DNA from 3 places in the Streptomyces sp. NPDC059816 genome. Region 2 is predicted to be linked to each of the others. Evidence: riboswitches for the same ligand, from Rfam matches in the RefSeq annotation. Region 2 holds a riboswitch; each other region holds the start of a gene.
What was found. A riboswitch is a leader RNA that binds a small molecule or an ion and turns the genes downstream of it on or off. The one in region 2 is predicted to bind cyclic di-AMP.

Region 1 (4,269 bases), on a different contig from region 2:
CATGAACTCCTGGATGTCCACGTTGGAGTCGGCGTGCGAGCCGCCGTTCAGGATGTTCATCATCGGCACCGGCAGGAGGTGCGCGTTGGGGCCGCCCAGGTAGCGGAACAGCGGCAGGTCGCTGGCCTCGGAGGCGGCGTGCGCGACGGCGAGCGAGACGCCGAGGATGGCGTTGGCGCCGAGCGAGGACTTGTCCGGGGTGGCGTCCAGGTCGAACATGGCCTGGTCGATCAGGCGCTGCTCGGTGGCGTCGTAACCGACGAGCTCCGGGCCGATCTGCTCGATGACCGCGAGGACGGCCTTCTCGACGCCCTTGCCGCCGTAGCGGTTGGCGTCACCGTCACGCAGCTCCAGGGCCTCGAAGGCGCCCGTGGAGGCGCCGGACGGTACGGCGGCACGGCCGGTGCTGCCGTCATCGAGGCCCACCTCGACCTCGACCGTGGGATTGCCTCGGGAGTCCAGGATTTCCCGGGCTACGACGACGTCGATGGACGGCACGAGCATCTCCTTCTGGGATGTGACGCAGTGATGCGGGGCCGGTGGCCCCGCCGCCCCTGAGCCTAACGGCCCCCGGGACTTCGGCCACCCGGCCGCCCGGCTCGTGGACAAACGGAAACCAAATTGTTCCGTCGGCAAACAAATGTGCTCGGGGTCCTTCACCTGAGCTCCGGGGCCCGGCCCCGTTCGCGACGGAACGCGGGGCCGGTCGGACCCGGCCGGCCGGGGACGCACCGCCGCCCCGGTGCACGGGGGCGGCGCACCGGGGCGGACTGACCCGAGGGGACGGGTACCCGGCCGGGCCGGGGCGCGGCCCGGGACCGGGGGTGCGGCTCACGGCCGGGGCGGGCCGGAGCCGGGAGTGGTCCCGTGGGGCCCGTCGGGCCCGGAGGGGACTACCGGTTCAGTGGGGGTCAGGAGAGGTGGAGCTGCTGGCCCGGGTAGATGAAGTCGGCGTCGTCGACGATGTCGTCGTTCAGCTCGTACAGCTTCTGCCAGCCGCCCTTGACGCCCTCGGCCTCGGCGATGGCGCTGAGCGAGTCGCCGCTGACGACCTTGTACTCGCCGTCGCCCTTCGCGACCTTCTTGCCGGTCGGGGTCTCGACCGTCTTGGTCGGCGCGGCCGGCTTGGCGGGCTGCGCCGGGGCGGCCGGGGCGCGGTCCTCGGCACGGGAGGCGCGCTGCTCGGTCTGCTGCGGCTGCTGCTGCTTCGGCTGAGCCTGCTGCACGGGGGCGCTCTGCTGCGGCTGCTGGGTCTGCGGCTTGGGCTGCTCGGCGGCGCCGCCACCGTAGGGGGCGCTGGAGAGGCCGACGCCACAGCTCGGCCAGGCACCCTTGCCCTGGCCGGCGAGGACCTTCTCGGCTATCTCGATCTGCTGGGCCTTGGTGGCCAGGTTCGCGGTGGGCGCGTACTTGGTTCCGCCGAAGGCGGCCCAGGTGGAGGCGGAGAACTGGACGCCGCCGTAGTAACCGTTGCCGGTGTTGATGGACCAGTTGCCGCCCGACTCGCACTGGGCGACGCGGTCCCACTCGGCGGCGGTGGCGGCGGACGCACTGGTCGCCGTCAGCAGCGGGGCGGCGACGGCCGCTCCGGTGACCCCCGCGAGGGTGACGATACGAGTGGCCTTGCTGGGCTTGCGGTGCTTGCCCTTACCGGAAAGCAGCATGAAGACATCCCCTCACCGACGCCATACGAGGTGAGCTGTCGGGTTCGGGCCGAGTGAGTGCCCGGCCGCGCGTCCAGCGCGCGGCTCCACCCCTAGCCGTCCGGTCGCCTCCCGGGGAGTCTCGATCGACTCCCCGAACGACCCCGTCCGGCACTTACCTTGGGTCCCCCGCTCCTGCCCACGGCGCTTCACGCGTCGACTTTTCCCGAACTTCCGTCGGCAGGATTCGGCGTGACGGAGGTCGGTGCCCGCATTGGCGAACGGCCCTGACCGTAGGCATGGGGCGGGCGGAAACTCAAAGCTCAGCCGGGTTGATGAGACCCATGTCTCACTTCCGCCCCACACCTCAAAACGGACATTAAGGAGCGAACTACTGCTTCTTTTCGGGCGCTTCGGGCGCCAGGTCAAGGCTCTGGCCAGGGAGGATGAGGTCGGGGTCGGTTCCGACGGTGCCCTTGTTGCCGTCGTAGAGGGTCGACCAACCCCCTTCGACGCCCTGGGAGTCGGCGATCGCCGACAGGTTGTCACCGGACTGCACCGTGTACGACTTGTCCAGTTCGTCACGGGATGCACTGCTGCGCGAGGCGTGCTCCGCCGCACTGTCGCCCTCCCGGGAGGCGACGGCCTCCTCGGCCGCCGGGGCGCCGCGGTGACGGCCCGAACCGTCCTTCGCCTCCGTCCCCGTCGATGCGCCCGTGGTCGCGTCGGAGGCGCCGGGCGAGGGGGACGACGAGCCGGGCAGACCCGACTCGCTCCCGGTACCCGTACCGGGCGTCCCGTCTCCCGGGTCGCTGCTCGACGAGGACTCGCCGGGGGACGCCTCGGACGACGGGGAGGAACTCGACGAGCCCGAGGGGTCGGCGGAGTCCGAGGGTCCCGAAGAACCCGTGGCGCCGGGGGAGGTGGCGCCGTCGGAGGGAGCGGCGGAACCGGAGGCGCCCTCCGAAGCGCTCGGCGAGGTCGAGGAACCGGGTTCCGTCGTCTCCACCGGTCGGGGGGTCTGGGACGCGGGCCGGTCCGCGGTGGAACGGGACGCGTCCGACTTGCCGGCGGCCACCCCGCCCGGGGCGGTGTCGATGACCGCGCTGCCCTTGTTGCCCTTGTCGGACTTGGACGGAACGCCCGGGTCGACGGCCGCCGCCGGGCCGCCCTTGACGAGGCCCACGGCTTCGCCGCACCCCGGCCAGGCGGCGGGTCCCTGCGCGGCCAGGATGCGCTCGCCCACGGTGATCTGCTGGGACCGGCTGGCCTGGTCGGGGCTGACCGCGTAGGTGAGCCCGCCGTGCTTCTCCCACGCCTCCTGGGTGAGCTGGAGACCGCCGTAGAAGCCGTTGGCGTCGTTCGCGCTCCACGCGCCGCCGCTCTCGCACTCCGCGAGTCGGTCCCAGGTCGCTGCCTCCGCCGCGGTCGCACCGCTCGCACCGAGCAGCGGGAGGACGATCGCGGAGCTGGTCACCCCGGCCGCAACGACCAGAGGGGGGGCCTGTCGGGGGCGTCGATGACGACCGTTCCCGGAGAGCATGCGGTGGCCTTTCGTACGACAGCAGGACCGAACACGGCGGCTGGGGGCGGCCGATTCGTCGTGAAGGTAGCCGGAGTCGAACGCCTGTCACAAGTCAATGCAGCGCAGATCACGCAGGCATCACGGAACTGATCTGACGTCACCACTGCTGGTCACGGCGGCCGGGGCGAACCGCACGGGCAACGTCCGCAGGCCCCGCATGATCAGGCCGCCGCGCCACCGCAATTCCTCCGGAGCAGCGGCCAGTTGCAGGTCAGGCAGCCTGCGCAGCAGCGTGACCAGCGCGGCGCGGCCCTCCAACCGGGCCAGTGGCGCGCCGAGGCAGTAGTGGATTCCATGGCCGTATCCGAGGTGCGGATTGTCGCGCCGGGTCAGGTCCAGGGTGTCGGGCCGGTCGAAGCGGGCCGGGTCGCGGTCCGCCGCGGCGAGCACCACCAGCACCGGGTCCCCCCGCTCGATGTCCCGACCGCCCAGGCGCAGCGGTTCGGTGGCGAACCGCCAGGTGGCCATCTCCACCGGGCCGTCGAACCGCAACAGCTCCTCGACCGCCGTGTCCAGCAGCGGGGAGCCCTCCCCCTCCTCGGCCAGCGACCGCTGGAGCAGCGCCCGCTGTTCGGGGTGGGTGAGCAGGGCGAAGGTGCCGTTGCCGATGAGGTTCACGGTGGTCTCGAACCCGGCGAACAGCAGGATGAACGCCATCGCCGCCGCTTCGCCCTCGGTGAGGTGCTCGCCGTGGTCCGAGGCGCGGATCAGACCCGAGATCAGGTCGTCGTCGCCCGCTTCGCCGAGGGTCTCGCGCTTGCGGTGGATCAGCTCCACCAGATAGCCGCGCATCTTCTTCACCGAGCGGGCGACACCGCCCCGGGGGCCGCCGCCGTGGCGGATCATCATGCCCGCCCAGTCCCGGAAGTCGTCCTGGTCCTCGGCGGGCACGCCCAGCAGGTCACAGATGGCGTAGATGGGCAGCGGGAACGCGAACTCGTGGATGAGGTCCGCTTCGCCGCGCTCGGCGAAACCGTCGATGAGGCGGTCCGTCAGCTGCTGCACCCGGGGCGCGAACGCGGCCACCCGACGCGGGGTGAA
Region 2 (4,269 bases):
GAGGTACGGAACCGGCGGGGCGACCGACCGGGCGGTGTGGACACGCGTTCCGCCGGCCCTGGGGACGGGGGCCACTGCTGTGGGAGACTGGTCTAGACAACCGAACAGAGCCTTGCAACCTTGCGTACCCGAAGGGCAGCATCACATGGCTGAGCGCCGCGTCAACGTCGGTTGGGCCGAGGGTCTCCACGCCCGCCCCGCCTCCATCTTCGTCCGGGCGGCCTCGGCCACCGGCGTCCCCGTGACGATCGCCAAGGGCGACGCCGCCCCGGTCAACGCCGCCTCGATGCTGGCGGTCCTCGGGCTCGGTGCGCACGGCGGTGAGGAAGTCGTCCTCGCCTCCGAGGCGGAGGGCGCGGACGCGGCCCTGGACCGACTGGCCAAGCTGGTGGCCGAGGGCCTGGAGCAGCTTCCCGAAACGGTCTGACCGCGGTCCGCGCGTGGGTGTCCGTCGACATCGGGGGACACCCACGAAACCAGCGAATTACCGCGCCGCACATTCGGCGATGAATTCCCGGAAATCCCCGTGCGAATAAACGACACAAAGACACGGCGCATCCCGGTGAATTCCCTCGAAGCGCAGCGCCAGCGATTGACGGTCACATCGTTGCGGCCCTTTGTTACGGGACGACGCTTCCCGTGTTGACGGGATGTTTCGACGCCCCCGCGCGCCGGAGCGGCTCCGGGCGGCGCGCGACCTTGCGGCGGTGCGCCGCGATCCCGCGCTCCGTGTGCACGGCCATGAGCGCGCCGGCCCGCTCCGCGTCGCGCCGGGTCACCGCGTCGACGATCGCGCCGCGCTCCGTCCACTCCTCGGCGGGCCGCTGAGCGGGCTCGACCGTGTACATCCAGGCGGTCTTGTGCCGCACCTGGGTGAGCATGGCGATCAGCCCGTGGCTGGCGCACGCCTGGATCAGCGTCTCCTGGAACCAGCTGCCCAGGGCGCGCAGCTCGTCCCCGGTCCCGTTGCCCGCCCGCTCCTGGCCCAGGCGCACCAGTCCACGCAGCACCTTCAGATGGGCGTCCGTGCGCCGTTCGGCCGCGCGGGACGCCCCCAGGGGCTCCAGCAGCCGTCGCACGTCGAGCAGGTCGGCCGCCTCCCGGTCGGTCGGCTCGGCGACGCAGGCTCCCGCATGTCTGCGGGTGACCACGAACCCTTCGGCCTCCAGCGTGCGCAACGCCTCGCGCACCGGGACGCGGGAGACTCCGTAGCGGCGGGCGAGCACGTCTGCGGTGAGTCGGCTCCCACGCTCCAGTGCACCGCTGACGATGTCGTCCCGAATGGCCGTGCATACCGAATGGGCGGGAATGCGCATGGGGGGACCTCCGCTTCCGTGCCCGCGAAACGCGGTCGATCGACATTGATTCGGTGACTCTATTGCAGCTCGCCGGAAATTCCGACCGCTCTTCACCGTTCCCTGGAATTTCCGGACGGCGGATTACCCGCCGGCGACCGGGTACCGGGCGCTCGGCCGGTACCGCGCCCGCGGTCCGGGAACGGCGAAAGCCCCGGCCGGGGCCGGGGCTTTCGGTGGTGCCGTCCTGGGGGGGGGAGGCTCAGAGGGACACGCCGTGCGCGCGCAGGTAGGCGACGGGGTCGAGGTCGGAGCCGTACTCGGCGCTCGCCCGCGCCTCGAAGTGCAGGTGCGCCCCGGTCACGTTGCCGGTGGCACCGGCGAGGCCGATCTGCTGGCCCGCGGTGACCGACTGGCCCGCGGTGACGGCCACGGACGACAGGTGCGCGTACTGGGTGTAGGTGCCGTCGTGCATCTTGATGACGACGTTGTAGCCGTAGGCGCCGCCCCAGCCGGCCTCGACCACGGTGCCGTAGCCGACGGACTGGATCGGGGTGCCGGTGCCGGCGTGGAAGTCGATGCCGGTGTGGGTACCGGAGGACCAGATGCTGCCGCCCGCGCCGTAGGAGGTGGAGACGTGGCCACCGGCGACGGGGCTGACGTAGGTCGTCAGGCGCTTGCGCTCGGCCTCGCGGGCCGCCCGCTCCTCGGCCTCGCGCTCCTTGGCGGCCTCGGCCTCGGCCCGGCGCTTCTGCTCGGCGAGGCGCTGCTTGGTCTCCGCCTCGACGAGCTTCTGGGCGGCGGCCTCGTCGGCGGCGATCTGCTGCACCGCGGCCTGGGTGTCGATCTCGTCGGCGACGGCGTCCCCGATGGAGATCGTCTTGGTGAGCCCCGTGTCCTCCAGGGGGGAGGGCTCGTCGACGGCCATGGCGGGGGAGGCGAGGGTGCCGATGACACCGGTGGTGGTCAGCGTGGCGACGCCCGCGACGTTGGCGGTGGTGCGCGACATGCGCGTCGGACGACGGTGCTTCCCGGTGGCGCGGGTGAACGCCATGAAGTGGGTGGTCCTTTCCTTCCTTCTCGCCTACCGGGTTAGCTGACGGGTTCGGAGCAGGAAGGTCTCCTACGGACCCCCTCCGCGTGGCGACGGGCGTCCGATTCACCCCAGGGACGGTTGGGTCCCCGGCTCCCCTGGCTCGCGCTGTACGGGGACTCGGCGATGACTGTCCGGTGCCGCGGCTGCGGCGTACCGCACGACGGGCAGTCGACCTGACGCTAAGCCGGAGATCATTCCCACGACAAACGGATCGGCGGTTTTGTTGCGCACGCCACACCGCGGAACGCAACGTCCGACGCTTTCGGGACATCCGGCCCCGGCGCCCGGGGGCACCGCACTGACGGTGCGTGAAACGCCTGCCGGACACACGAAGGTGCCGTCCCGTCGGACGACGGAACGGCACCCAGCGCGGTCGCTGCTAGCCGGAGACGACCGTGACCTCGCCGATGCCGAGGGCCTTCACCGGCTCCTCGATCTGCGTCGCGTCGCCGACCAGCACCGTCACCAGACGCTCCACCGGGAAGGCGTTCACGACGGCCGCCGTGGCCTCCACGGTGCCGGTGGCGGCGAGCCGCTGGTACAGCAGCCCCTGGTAGTCGTCGGGGAGTTCCTGCTCGACCTGGTCGGCGAGGGTGCCCGCGACGGCCCCGGCCGTCTCGTACTTCAGCGGGGCGACGCCCACCAGGTTCTGCACCGCGACGTCCCGTTCGGCGTCCGTCAGCCCTTCGCCGGCGAGCGTGCGCAGGACCTTCCACAGGTCCTCCAGCGCGGGCCCGGTCGACGCCGTGTCCACGGAACCGGAGATGCCGAGCAGCGCCGCGCCCGTGCCGTTCGCCGTCGAGCGCAGCACCTGGGCGAAGGCCCGCACGCCGTACGTGTAGCCCTTCTCCTCGCGCAGCACGCGGTCCAGTCGCGAGGTGAGCGTGCCGCCCAGGCAGTAGGTGCCGAGGACCTGGGCCGGCCACACCCGGTCGTGCCGGTCGGCCCCGAGACGGCCGATCAGCACCTGGGTCTGGACCGCACCCGGCCGGTCCACGATGAAGACCCGGCCGCTGTCGTCGGCGGTCACCGGGGGCACCAGGCGGGGGGTCGCCGGACCGCCCGTCCAGGCCCCCAGGGTGTCCGCGAGGACCGCGTCGACGTCGACGCCGGTGAAGTCGCCCACGATGACGGCGGTCGCCGTGGCGGGCCGCACGTTCTTCTCGTAGAGGGCGCGCACGGCGGCCGAGTCGATCGCCGCGACGGTCTCCTCGGAGCCCTGGCGCGGGCGGGACATCCGGACGTCCGCGGGGAACAGCTGCTTGTACAGCTCCTTGGCCGCGCGCCGGCCAGGGTTGGCCGTCTCGTGCGGGATCTCGTCCAGGCGGTTGCGGACCAGGCGCTCGATCTCGCTGTCGGCGAAGGCCGGCGCGCGCAGGGCGTCGGCGAGCAGCCCGAGGGCCTTCGGCAGCCGGGAGGCGGGCACTTCGAGGGAGATCCGGACACAGGGGTGGTCGGCGTGCGCGTCGAGGGTGGCGCCGCAGCGCTCCAGCTCGGCGGCGAACTCCTCGGCCGTGTGCTTGTCGGTGCCCTCGGAGAACGCCCGCGCCATGATGGTGGCGACTCCGTCGAGGCCGGCCGGCTCCACGTCCAGCGGGCTGTCCAGCAGCACCTCCACGGCGACGACCTGCTGTCCGGGGCGGTCGCAGCGCAGCACGGTCAGGCCGTTGCCCAGCGTCTGGCGGGCGGGCTCGGGGAAGGCCCAGGGGCGGGCGTCACCGGGCTGCGGCTGGGGGTGGAAGTCCATGGTCACGACTGGCTGGGCCTCGGTCACTTGGCCGCCTCCTCGTCTGCGTTCTCGTCGGCCCCGGCGTCGGCGGCACCGTCCGCGTCGGGCTCCGGGTGGTCCAGCGGCTCGTAGACGAGCACCGCACGGTT
Region 3 (4,269 bases), on a different contig from region 2:
CCGGCGACCATCTGGAGGTCATCAAACTGATCCCGCCGCTGGTCGTGGACGAGGCGGACGTCGATCGTTTCGTCACGGCCTTCACCGCGGTGATGGACGACGCACACAGCGGGGGTGGGCTGATGTGGGACTTCGGGAGGACACTGGTCAGACAGGCCGTCGCGAACCGCTGACGCGGCCCGGGCGGGGGAGGCGCGGCCCGGCCGGGCGTCGTGCGGTTCTTGACCTTCGACTTTTACCTCCCAGGCAAGAGATTTGCCCGGGAGGCATTTTTCTGGCTCAATCGATGACATGAACCCCTCCGAGTCGACTCCCCACGAGGAGCCGCAGCCCACCGCCGGGTCCCCCGACCCGGCCGGTGGCCCCGGTGGCGAGCTGCCCGTCGTGGCCCCCCGACTGCGGGAGCGCCGGCGGGGCGCCGGACTGACGCTGGAGGCCGCGGCCGCCTCGGCCGGGCTGTCCCCGGCCCATCTGTCCCGACTGGAGACCGGCCGTCGGCAGCCCTCGCTGCCCATGCTGCTGTCGCTCGCCCGTGTCTACGGGACCACCGTCTCCGAACTGCTCGGCGAGACCGTCGCCGACCGGGAGGCGATCGTCGAGTCCGCCACCATGGAACCCACCCGCGCCGGCGGCTGGACCTACTGGCAGGCCGGCGCCCCCGGCCGGGGCATGCAGGCCCTGCGCGTCCGAGTGCCGTACGGCACCCAGGGCGACATCGTGCGGGTGCACCCCGGCGAGGAGTGGCTGTACGTCCTGTCCGGACGGCTGCGGCTGCGACTCGGGGACAGCACCCATGTGCTCGCGCCCGGCGACAGCGCGCACTTCGACTCGCTGACCCCGCACCGGATCGGCGCCGCCGACGAGGACGGGACCGACCTCCTCTTCGTGCACACCTTGTTGCAGAGCCCGACCGCCGCGCTGTGCCTAGGCCCGACGGACGTCCACACCCCGGGAGACTTCCGATGACCGAGCCCCTTCCCCCCACCGACCCGGCGGCGCCCCCGGCGGTCGAGCCGGTCCGGCGCCCGCGCATCGAGGACAAGATGCCGCCGAGCATCTGGATCCGACTGCTCATCTACGTCGCGGTCGGCCACCTCGTCGCCGCCTTCATCTGGCTGCTGTTCGAGGTCGGAGCCAAGTGAGCTGATCCGCCCCGGGTCCGGTACCCCGGTGCTGGACGCGCCGGGCTCCCGGTGCCCGCGCCCCGCGGTGCACCGGGAGCCCGGCGTTGACGTCAGTCGAGCAGACGGGACCGGAGGCGGTCGCGCAGGTCCGGCGTGAGCCCGATGGCCCGAGCGAGGTAGGCGTCCGTGCCGCCCCAACATCGATCGATGCTGTCGAAGGCCGCCGCCAGGTACTCCGAGCGGGCGTCGAACAGCGGGCTCAGCAGCTCCATCACCTCCGGCGCGTACCCGTCGACCGCGTCCGCGCTGCGCTGCACCCGGTACCGGCGGTGCGCGGCGTTGGACTTCAGGTAGTCCTCCTCGATCGCGTCCCGTTCGACGCCGAGTGCGAGCAGGGTGACGGCGATGGACAGGCCCGCCCGGTCCTTGCCCGCCGCACAGTGCATGAGCGCCGGCACGCTGTCCTGCGCGACCGCCCGCAGCACCCGTGCGTGCTCCGCGGTCCGCTCCTCGATCAGCACGCGGTACGACGTGACCATCTGCTCGACCGCCCGCCCCCCGGCCAGGAGGTCACGGAGCTGGGCCAGGTCGCCCCGGCGCACCATCCGCCAGAACTCCGCGCCGTCGGCCGGGTCGCTCAGCGGCAGGTTGACGTTGCGCACGCCGGGCAGTTCCACGTCATGGCCGTCGAGCCCGCGGTCGGCGTCGTTGCGGAAGTCGAAGATCGTGTGCAGCCCCAGCCCGGTCAGGTACCGACGGTCCTCGTCGGTCGCGTGGGCGAGGTGGCCGCTGCGGAACAGCACCCCGTGTCGGACCCGCCTGCCGTCCGCGGTCGGCAGACCACCCAGATCACGGAAGTTGCGCACGCCGGTCAGTTCGGGCTCGGTGGACGGGATCTGCTGCGTCACGGGGGCTCCTCCCAATCCCCCGCCGGCGCCGTCCGTCGGCGGGGCGCTTCAGACGATACGACATCACTTGCTCGGACAATCACCCTGCACGAGGGCTTTTGTTGGTGATCCCGAGTCATGTCATGCATGAGGGAATCCACCAGTGAAAGGGTGATTTGCGCCTTTGGTCGGATTGAGTGGCTTTGATGTAACTGGCCATGAAATAAGGCGCCCCAGGGGCATGCGTCGTGACCGGGATCATAGTCGTCACAGTGGGTGGTGATCACCGGTTCGCCGGCTGCCCGCCCCGGCCCGGGAATTGGCATCCGGTCACCCTGCCGCCATCGACGCAGGGTGACCGGAACGGACGGCGAGGATCAAGAAACCGCAGGCCGCTGACGGGTGCTCGGTTGTCCGGGCCGTTGCCGCTCGCTTAGCGTCACGCTCACTCCGGGCGGACGCCTAGTCCTGCCGCCGCTCGGTAGCCCCATCTCACCACCCGACATCGGCAGGAGCGGGGAACCCACACGCAGTACGCCGCATCCGGGCGACCGGACCGGCTCGGGGTGAAGCCGCGCGAGCGCGGCCGGGCAGCTCCAGCCCGAACCCGACAGCTCACCTCGTAGGCGCCGGAGAGGAACGCACCATGCCCGCGACGGGAAAGCACCGCCGCCCCAAGTCCGCCCGGCTCGTCCGGACGATCGCCATCACCGGAACCGGCGGCGCGGCAGCCCTTGCCCTGCCGCTGATCGGCGCCACCCAGGCCCAGGCCGCGACCCAGTCCGCCCCCGGGCTCGCCCCCGTGACCTCGGTCGCCGTGGCGGCCCAGGCCGCCCCCGAGGCGCCCGCGCAGCAGCGCGCCGAGCTCACGACCTACTCCGTCAAGGTCGGCGACCACCTGTCGAAGATCGCTGACGACCAGGACCTGCGCGGCGGTTGGCAGCGGCTGTACCAGGACAACCGGACCGCCGTCGGATCGAACCCCGATCTGATCACCCCCGGCCTCAAGCTCACCCTCGGCGGCAAGGCCGCAGCCACGGCCACCGCGCCGAAGCCGGCAGCTCCGAAGCCCGCTGCTCCCCGGGCCGCCGAACCGAAGGCCGCCGAACCGAAGGCAGCTGAGCCGAAGGCCGCCGCTCCCGAGGCGACCGGGCCCAAGGCCGTGCAGCCCGAGCAGGCGGCCCCCGCGGCCCCCGCCGCCCCGAAGCCCGCCGCCCCGAAGGCCGTGCCCGTCGCGGCCCAGGCGCCGGCCGCCACCGCGAGCGCCGGCGGCTACACGCTGCCGGTCGCGAGTGGTGTGGGCACGCCGTACCGCGCCTCCGGCAGCATGTGGTCCAGCGGTTACCACACCGGCGTCGACTTCAGCGTCCCCTCCGGTACCCCGCTCAAGGCCGTCGGTCCCGGCACCGTCGTCTCCGCCGGTTGGGCGGGCGCCTACGGCAACCAGGTCGTCATCCAGCTCGCCGACGGCAAGTACGCCCAGTACGCCCACCTCTCGCAGCTCGGGGTCTCCGCCGGCCAGTCCGTCTCGGGCGGCCAGCAGATCGGCACCGCGGGCTCCACCGGCAACAGCACCGGACCGCACCTGCACTTCGAGATCCGCACCTCCCCGGCCTACGGCTCCGACATCGACCCGCTGTCCTACCTGCGGTCGAAGGGCGTCGCGATCTGACCCCCGCGGCCACCGGCCGCACCAGCCCACGCGGGGCCGTATCGGCGGATACGGCCCCGCGTCGCATGTCGGCAGCGGTGCCGAGCGGTGCCGAGCGGTGCGGGGGAACCGCTATTCCCGACTCGACGAAATGAGTCGCATGGCTTTTATCACGTGCCGTCAAGCCCCAATGGCGCATTATTACGGTGGCGTAGGTCACGTGGGGAGGTGAAAAATGGGCCGACGTGACAGCAGAGTCGACATTCCTCGCCCTTGACGACATCCGGTCCTACGCAGCCGTCGGCGACAGCTTCACGGAAGGTGTCGGAGACCCCGGCCCCGACGGTACGTTCGTGGGATGGGCCGACCGGCTGGCCGTCCTCCTCGGCGACCGGCTACCCGAGCCCACCTTCCGCTACGCCAACCTCGCCGTCCGCGGCAGACTCCTCGATCAGATCGTCGAGGAGCAGATCCCCCGGGCCCGGCAACTCGCGCCCGACCTGGTGACCTTCAGCGCGGGCGGCAACGACATCATCCGACCGGGCACCGACCCCGACGAGGTGGCCGAGCGGTTCGAACGGGCCGTCGCCGATCTGGCCTCGTCCGT

Region 1: it holds a riboswitch for cyclic di-AMP, as region 2 does, so the genes downstream of both, ACFV88_RS06285 (transglycosylase family protein) here and ACFV88_RS10885 (M23 family metallopeptidase) in region 2, are expected to answer to the same signal.
Region 3: it holds a riboswitch for cyclic di-AMP, as region 2 does, so the genes downstream of both, ACFV88_RS34690 (peptidoglycan DD-metalloendopeptidase family protein) here and ACFV88_RS10885 (M23 family metallopeptidase) in region 2, are expected to answer to the same signal.

What each region holds. Positions count from the first base shown of each region.
Region 1 is NZ_JBHWIQ010000003.1:331,335-335,603, forward strand. It holds gene eno (phosphopyruvate hydratase) at 1-498, opposite strand, end outside; gene ACFV88_RS06285 (transglycosylase family protein) at 912-1,664, opposite strand; cyclic di-AMP (ydaO/yuaA leader) riboswitch at 1,669-1,860, opposite strand; gene ACFV88_RS06290 (transglycosylase family protein) at 2,035-3,120, opposite strand; gene ACFV88_RS06295 (cytochrome P450) at 3,307-4,269, opposite strand, start outside.
Region 2 is NZ_JBHWIQ010000006.1:216,312-220,580, forward strand. It holds gene ACFV88_RS10875 (HPr family phosphocarrier protein) at 146-427, shown strand; gene ACFV88_RS10880 (GntR family transcriptional regulator) at 621-1,316, opposite strand; gene ACFV88_RS10885 (M23 family metallopeptidase) at 1,558-2,349, opposite strand; cyclic di-AMP (ydaO/yuaA leader) riboswitch at 2,363-2,524, opposite strand; gene ACFV88_RS10890 (M16 family metallopeptidase) at 2,771-4,138, opposite strand; gene ACFV88_RS10895 (M16 family metallopeptidase) at 4,162-4,269, opposite strand, start outside.
Region 3 is NZ_JBHWIQ010000046.1:27,749-32,017, forward strand. It holds gene ACFV88_RS34670 (aspartate aminotransferase family protein) at 1-173, shown strand, start outside; gene ACFV88_RS34675 (helix-turn-helix domain-containing protein) at 292-966, shown strand; gene ACFV88_RS34680 (DUF6126 family protein) at 963-1,142, shown strand; gene ACFV88_RS34685 (tyrosine-protein phosphatase) at 1,235-2,032, opposite strand; cyclic di-AMP (ydaO/yuaA leader) riboswitch at 2,499-2,653, shown strand; gene ACFV88_RS34690 (peptidoglycan DD-metalloendopeptidase family protein) at 2,658-3,683, shown strand; gene ACFV88_RS34695 (SGNH/GDSL hydrolase family protein) at 3,908-4,269, shown strand, end outside.